2 regions of the Streptomyces sp. NPDC018000 genome follow, and region 1 is predicted to be linked to the other one. Evidence: riboswitches for the same ligand, from Rfam matches in the RefSeq annotation. Region 1 holds a riboswitch; the other holds the start of a gene.

Region 1 (3,692 bases):
CGGCGTAATTCCATCGCACCACCAGTGCCGCGACGAAGGCTCCCGCGACTTGCGCGAGTGCGTAGGGTGCCACTTTCCGCCAGGGGAAATCCTTGAAAGCGGCGAGCGCAAGAGTCACGGCGGGATTGAGGTGCGCACCGCTCAGCCTGCCCGCCACATAGACTCCCAGAGTGACTCCGAGGCCCCATGCCCAAGCGATGCTGTCGTGATTGCCGAGGCCCCCTGCCGGGTCGGTGAGTGCTCCGCCGGCTACAACCTGGGCCACCACACCACAGCCGAAGAGAATGAGAACCAACGTGCCGAGGAACTCCGCCGAGAGTTCCTCGGCGATTCCCGACATCTTGAGCCGCTCCATAGGATCTCGCTTCCTGTCGAGTCACGACCGTTGGCGGCCTGAGAGCTGTCCCGTAATCCCTGGTGTGCGCCACGGATTACGGGACAGCCCTTGGATCCACGTATGAGCGTAGACGCAGAGAATTGGATCCGCATTTGGTGGCGGAACCCCTGCCGACGGCGCCGGGCTCACGTGGTGAAGGGGCGGGAAATCGTGCGTACGGCCGGGGCCGATTCAGTCCACGTCGACGTTGTCGAAGAGCTCAAGCATTCTGCTGAGCACCCGTACGCAGGCCCTCATGTCGGCGTCCGTCACGTTCCCGTCCACCTGACGCAGGGCGGGGTGATCGTAGCGGCCGCCTCCGGCTTCAGTGGACGGGGGCGGCCGCCACCGCGCCGCCGGCTTCCTCCGTGGGGGTGTCGTGCAGTCCGAGGCGCAGGTGCTCGACGTGGAAGAGGGCCTGGTCGAGAAGTTCGGCGACGTGGTTGTCGTACAGCGCGCAGATCACCGAGCGGCCCCGGCGCTCACCGTACGCGTCGGCCTCAACGGCCTGCACCTGCTGCGCGACGCCGCCTGGACACGAGCCCGGAGTGCCGAGTGAGCCGCTGAAAGCCCATGTTTCCGGCAAGAAGGCACTACGGCGTGTTTCGGCCGAGAACCCTGCGTACGCCATAGGCCACAGCCCCGGCCGCGATCACCACCGTGCCGGAGATGACCGAAGCCGACGGCAGGGCGAAGGCGAGGAGCAGACAGCCCGCGAGGCCGGCGACGGGCACGATGCGGGGCGCGCGGCCTTCGTCCGGGGTGAGGGTCCAGGCGGCGGCGTTGGCGATGGCGTAGTAGGCGAGGACACCGAAGGAGGAGAACCCGATCGCCCCTCGGACGTCGGTCGTGGCGGCAAGGACCGCGACCACTGCGCCGACGGCGACCTCCGCACGGTGAGGAACCTCGAAGCGCGGGTGCACCGCGGCCAGGACATGCGGCAGGTGGCGGTCGCGGGCCATGGCCAGGGTGGTGCGTGAGACACCGAGGATGAGCGCGAGCAGGGAGCCGAGCGCGGCGACGGCCGCACCTCCCTGCACCACCGGCGCGAGGCCGGGGACGCCCGCCGCGCGTGCGGCCTCGGCCAGCGGGGCCGTGGCATGGGCGAGGCGGTCGGGGCCCAGGACGGCCAGCACCGTGACGGCGACGGCCGCGTAGACGAGCAGCGTGATGCCCAGCGCGAGCGCGATCGCTCGGGGGATGGTGCGCTGCGGGTCGCGTACCTCTTCGCCGAGGGTGGCGATCCGCGCGTACCCGGCGAACGCGAAGAACAGCAGACCGGCCGCCTGCAGCACTCCGCCGGCAGTGGCGTCCGCGCCGATGGTCAGACGCCCTGCATCGGCAGTGCCGCCGGTGAGACAGGCGGTGATCACGGCTGCGAGGACCGCCAGGACGAATGCGACGATCACTCGGGTCAGCCAGGCGGACTTGTGCAGACCGGTGTAGTTGAGCGCGGTCAGCGCCACCACCGCCGCGACAGCCACCGTGTGCGTCTGGCCGGGCCACACATAGGAGCCCACGGTCAACGCCATGGCCGCGCAGGAAGCAGTCTTGCCGACGACGAATCCCCAGCCTGCGAGATAGCCCCAGAAGTCGCCCAGGCGTTCACGGCCGTACACATAGGTGCCACCCGACTGCGGGTAGCGACCTGCCAGCCGGGCTGAGGACGTCGCGTTGCAGTACGCGACCACCGCAGCCAGCCCCAGGCCGAGCAGCAGCCCCGACCCGGCGGCCGCGGCGGCAGGCGCCGGTGCGACGAAGATGCCGGCACCCAGCATTGAACCCAGGCCGATGACCACGGCGTCGAACACGCTCAGACGGCGCTTCAACTCGCCCGCTCCCGCCGACGCCGTCGACGTGTTCATCGCTCTCTCCCAGCTGGGCGCCCCGCACCGGCAGGTCCCCGCAGTCCGTACGTGTACAGAGTTTCGGGGGCACGGTAGCCGAGCAAGGTGTCCGGACGATGCGGGCTGTGAAGGCTCGGGGGCGACCGGCTGCTGCTGCTCATGGCGCTGGGCCGGCTTCACACGAGGCACCCGGATCGCCATGCAAATGTCCAAGTATGGGCGATTTGCTTAGAAATAGCCTCTTGGTTAATAAAAAGACATTTGAAGAGAATTGCAACCTTTGCTTGTTGACCGAATTGCCCCTTTTTGGAAATCTCGTGGTGTGAGTCACGTTCGCAGCTCAAGATGCCGCAGCGTTCAGCGCGGTTCCCTTCTGTGCAAGGAATTTTGACTTCGCGGTGTGAGGTGGATTACTGCCGATTCCGCGATTCGATCTTGCAAATGAAATGTGATCCAAAATGGGGGCTTGTTCCTTTCGGTGTTTCTCGCCTACGGTCACCGTCAATCCGGACGGAACGCCGAATCCTGCCGCCGTCCGGCAATCCGACCACTCACGTCCGGCAGGAGCGGGGGACCCAGGTAAGTTGCCGGTCCGGTATCCGGAACGGCTCGGGGTGAAGCCGCATTGCGTGCGGCCGGACATCTCCAGTCCGAACCCGACAGCTCACCTCGTAGGCGACGGAGAGGAATTCGCCATGTCCGCAATCGGTAACTACCGTCGTCGTAAGTCCACTTCGCTGACCCGCGGTCTCGTAGCCGCGACCACGGGCGGAGCCGCTCTCGTGCTTCCGCTGATCGGTGCCGGCTTCGCCTCGGCCGCGCCGGCGCAGTCCGTCACCGCCGAAAAGGCCGCGTCGACCGTCGCCGCCGTCGGGGAAGAGTCCGCACAGAAGGACGCGCCCGTCATCTATTCCGTGATCGCGGGCGACACCCTTTCCAAGATCGCGCAGGGGAATTCCCTCAGCGGCGGCTGGCAGAAGCTGTACGAGGACAATCGAGAGATCGTCGGTGAAAACCCCGCACTGCTTCTCCCGGGCATGAAGCTGACAATCGGCGCCCAGGCCGATTCCGAGACTTCCGCAACTGCCACCGCCGCACCGGCCGCGCCGCCCGCGACGTACACGAACGATCTGGACGGCTGGATCAAGGAGTCGCTGGCTGTCATGGCCCAGCACGGCATCCCCGGCAGCTATGAGGGAATCCACCGCAACATCCTGCGCGAATCCTCTGGCAACCCCCTGGCCATCAACAACTGGGACTCGAACGCCGCCGCCGGAACGCCCTCCAAGGGCCTCCTCCAGATCATCGACCCGACGTTCCGTGCCTACCATGTGCCCGGTACGTCGACGGACAGCTACGACCCGGTCGCCAACATCACCGCTGCGTGCAACTACGCCGCCGACAAGTACGGCTCCATCGACAACGTGTTCGGGGCCTACTGAGTCGCAGCAGCGCCGACGGCGGTTCAG
Region 2 (3,692 bases), on a different contig from region 1:
GCACCTCCGGGTCACGCTCGGGGATACCGTGCACGATCTCGCCCCCGGTGACAGCGCGCACTTCGACTCGCTCACCCCGCACCGGATCACCGCTGTCGACCGCGACGGATCCGAGCTCCTCTTCGTCCACACCCTGCTCCAGAGCCCCGCCGCCGAGCTGTGTCTCGGCAGCGGCTTCCACCGTCGCTGACCGGCCCGCCCGGTCGTCAGAGAGGACTGTCATGTCCGATTCAGAGAAATTCGACACGCTCGATTCAGAGAACTTCGACCCGCTCGGGTCCAAGAAGAAGTACGAAGCCCAGGAGCGGAAGTTTCCGCGCGGCGTGGTGATCCGGCTGTTCGCCTACCTCATCGCCGGGCACATCTTCGCGGCCTTCCTCTACCTGCTCTTCGCGGTGGCCGGCAAGGGCTGACCACCGCCGACAGCCCTCAGGCCTCGTCGAGGAGCCGGTCGCGCAGCCGCTCACGGGTCTCGGGCGCGAGCTTCAGGCCCTCGGAGAGGTAGCGGTCCGTGCTGCCCCAGGTCTCCTCGATCGTGGCGAAGGCCGCAGCGAGGTAGTCGGCGTGCGCGCCGAAGAGCGGATTGAGCAGCTCCATCACCTCGGCCGACATGCCGTCCGCCGAGGTGTCGCTGCGACGCACCTTGTAACGGCGGTGGGCGTCGTTCGACTTCAGGTAGTCGGCCTCGATGGCATCGCGCTCGACGCCGACCGCGAGCAGTGACACCGCGATGGACAGACCGGCCCGGTCCTTGCCCGCCGCGCAGTGCATCAACGCGGGAACGCTGTCCTCGGCCAGGGCGTGCAGAACCCGGCTGTGCTCGGCGGTACGGTCCCGGATGATCGCGCGGTACGAGGTGATCATCCGGTTCGTTGCCTTGCCGTCGGCCAGGACCGAGCGCAGCTGGTCGAGATCGCCGTCGCGGACCATCTGCCAGAACTCGGAGCCGTCGGCGGGGTCGGAGAGCGGGATGTTCACATTCCGTACGCCCGGCAGCTCCACATCCGGGCCGTCGAGCCGGTGGTCGGCCGCATCGCGGAAGTCGAAGACCGTGTGCAGACCGAGACCGCCGAGGAAGGCGGCGTCCTCGGCGGTGGCGTGCGCGAGGTGACCACTGCGGAAGAGTCGTCCGTACCGCACCCGCCGACCGTCCATGGTGGGCAGTCCGCCCACATCGCGGAAGTTGCGGACACCAGCGAGCTCGGGTTCCGTCGACGGGATCTGCGGCAACTGCTGCGTCACAGTGACTCCTGGAGTGTCTGGTGCCGGCGCGAGTCGCCGACAAGGCCACTCCCGCGACGATACGACATTGATTCCTCAGGCAATCATCTTGGTCTTTGCTCGTCGACACTTCCGCGAACTCCGTTACTCCTGCGGCGAATTTCTCGCAGGAGCAGTGGTGCGCCCTCGCCGAGCGAGCCGCCGCGATGGGCGTAGAACCGTTCGTCGTGGACGACTCATGGTTCGGACGGCGCATCAGCGACCGGGCCGGGCTCGGTGACCGGACGCCGAATCCGGACGCCTTCCCGGTGGGCTGAAGCCGCTCGCCGACGAAGTGCATGGACTCGGCATGCAATTCGGTATCCGGGGCGAGTCGGAAATGGTCAATGCCGACAGTGATCTCTATCGCGCACGCCCCGACTGGATGCAGCATTTCCCAGGGCGGGCACGGACCGAGTCCGCAATCAATTGGTACTCGATCCGGCCCGCACCGATGTGCGGAACCATCTGTGGGCGCAATGGGAAACGCGCTGCTCTCCAGTGCGCCCGTCGGCTATGTGAAAGGGGACTTCAACCGCTGCTTCACCGAAGCGGGCCGGCCGGGCAAGGAGCATCAGCAGAAGCTCTGGATCGAGCATGTGGGTGCCCTGTGCCCGCTGATCGACCGGCTCAGGGGTCTCGACGCGCGGGTTCCGAGACTCCGGCGCGAATGATGGGGCATGGCATGTCCGTAATGGATGCATTTACCCCAACATATCCCGTTTGTGCGTGAGATGGCTTCCCTCTCGTGAGCGGGATCATATCCGTGACGGTGAGTGCTGACGGCACGGTTGGGTATTCCGTGCGCGGCACGGAAATTCAAGATCCTTAATCCACGGAGTGTGACCGGAATTCCGCGCCGATTTCCGGCGTGCATTCCGGAACGGAACCAGTGGCTTGTTCTCTCCGTCCCGACTCGCTTACGGTCGCCGTCAATCCGGACGGACCGCCTAATCCTGCCGCCGTCCGGAATTCGCACCCACTCATCGTGTGGCAGGAGCGGGGGAACCAGGTAGGCCGCCGACCGGAGAAATCCGGCCGGCTAGGGGTGAAGTCGCGCTCGGCGCGGCCGGGCATCTCCAGCCCGAACCCGACAGCTCACCTCGCAGGCGCCGGAGAGGAAGCACGTCATGCCCATATCGGGTAAGCACCGTCGTAGGAAGTCCAGCACCATCGCCCGTGGCGTGGCCGCCGTGAGCGCCGGCGGCGCTGTCATCGCTCTGCCGCTGCTCGGCGCCACCGGTGCCCACGCCGCGGAGCAGGCCGCCCCGGCCGCCCCGCAGTCGGCCTCCGCCGCCACACACGCCGCCCCGGCCGAGCCGGTCGCGCAGAAGCAGGAAGCCGCCACGACGTACCCCGTTGTCTCCGGTGACTACCTGTCGAAGATCGCCGCCGAGCAAAAGGTCGACGGTGGCTGGCAGAAGCTGTACCAGGACAACCGCGAGGTCGTCGGCGAAGACCCCAACCTGATCTTCCCGGGCATGAAGCTGACGCTCGGCGGCAACGCGTCGGGCCACTCCGCGCCCACCGGTGCCGGTGCGGGCGCAACTCTCCCGTCGAAGGCCCCCTCGGTGCCCTCGTCGGCCGCGGAGAAGTCCGCCCCGGCCAAGTCCGCCCCGGCCAACGTCTCGACAGCCACGGAGTCCAAGACCTCCGCCCCGTCCGGCCGGAGCAGCAGTTCCGGCTACAGCCACCCGGTCCCCGGCAACCACACCACTGGATACCGCGCCTCCGGCTCCAACTGGTCCAGCGGCAGCCACACCGGGATCGACTTCCCCGTCTCCACCGGCACCAGCGTGAAGGCCATCACCTCCGGCACCGTCGTCACCGCCGGCTGGGGTGGTGCGTACGGCAACCAGGTCGTCATCAAGCACGCCGACGGCCACTACTCGCAGTACGGCCACCTGTCCTCGATCTCCGTCTCCGCGGGCCAGACCGTGAGTACCGGTCAGCAGATCGGCCTCTCCGGCGCCACCGGCAACGCCACCGGCCCGCACCTGCACTTCGAGGTCCGCACGGGCCCGGCGTACGGCTCGGACATCGACCCGATCGCCTACCTGGCTTCGCACGGCATCCACGTCTGAGTCGAACCGCTGAGCAGTTGAGCGACACAGCATGACCTGAGCAGCACGGAAGGGACGGTGCGCGGCGGCGCACTGCCCCTTCTGCTCAGGCCGACCGGCACATGGGAACGGCGACCCCTATGTGACGGTCGGCCTTATTCCCCTTTGCCAAAACCTGACCGGGTGGTCTATCTCACCACCCGTCAACCCCTTATTACGGTCGCGTAGGTCACATTCGGCCGTGCAGGATAAGCCGTCGTGGCAGACGATTCGAGAAAAAATCAACATGGCGTCATCAACCGACCTGGCGTCATCGGGTCGTACGCAGCGATTGGCGACAGCTTCACCGAGGGAGTCGGCGACCCCGGC

The links. A riboswitch is a leader RNA that binds a small molecule or an ion and turns the genes downstream of it on or off. The one in region 1 is predicted to bind cyclic di-AMP.
Region 2: it holds a riboswitch for cyclic di-AMP, as region 1 does, so the genes downstream of both, ACH4EW_RS15285 (peptidoglycan DD-metalloendopeptidase family protein) here and ACH4EW_RS26205 (transglycosylase SLT domain-containing protein) in region 1, are expected to answer to the same signal.

Annotation. Positions count from the first base shown of each region.
Region 1 is NZ_JBIRGM010000017.1:60,642-64,333, forward strand. Features, by position in the region: gene ACH4EW_RS26190 (MIP/aquaporin family protein) at 1-355, opposite strand, end outside; partial or broken gene ACH4EW_RS26195 (transcriptional regulator) at 702-863, opposite strand; gene ACH4EW_RS26200 (APC family permease) at 970-2,241, opposite strand; cyclic di-AMP (ydaO/yuaA leader) riboswitch at 2,730-2,914, shown strand; gene ACH4EW_RS26205 (transglycosylase SLT domain-containing protein) at 2,919-3,665, shown strand.
Region 2 is NZ_JBIRGM010000005.1:200,199-203,890, reverse strand. Features, by position in the region: gene ACH4EW_RS15305 (helix-turn-helix domain-containing protein) at 1-190, shown strand, start outside; gene ACH4EW_RS15300 (DUF6126 family protein) at 222-413, shown strand; gene ACH4EW_RS15295 (tyrosine-protein phosphatase) at 430-1,242, opposite strand; partial or broken gene ACH4EW_RS15290 (alpha-galactosidase) at 1,380-1,895, shown strand; cyclic di-AMP (ydaO/yuaA leader) riboswitch at 2,227-2,385, shown strand; gene ACH4EW_RS15285 (peptidoglycan DD-metalloendopeptidase family protein) at 2,391-3,344, shown strand; gene ACH4EW_RS15280 (SGNH/GDSL hydrolase family protein) at 3,582-3,692, shown strand, end outside.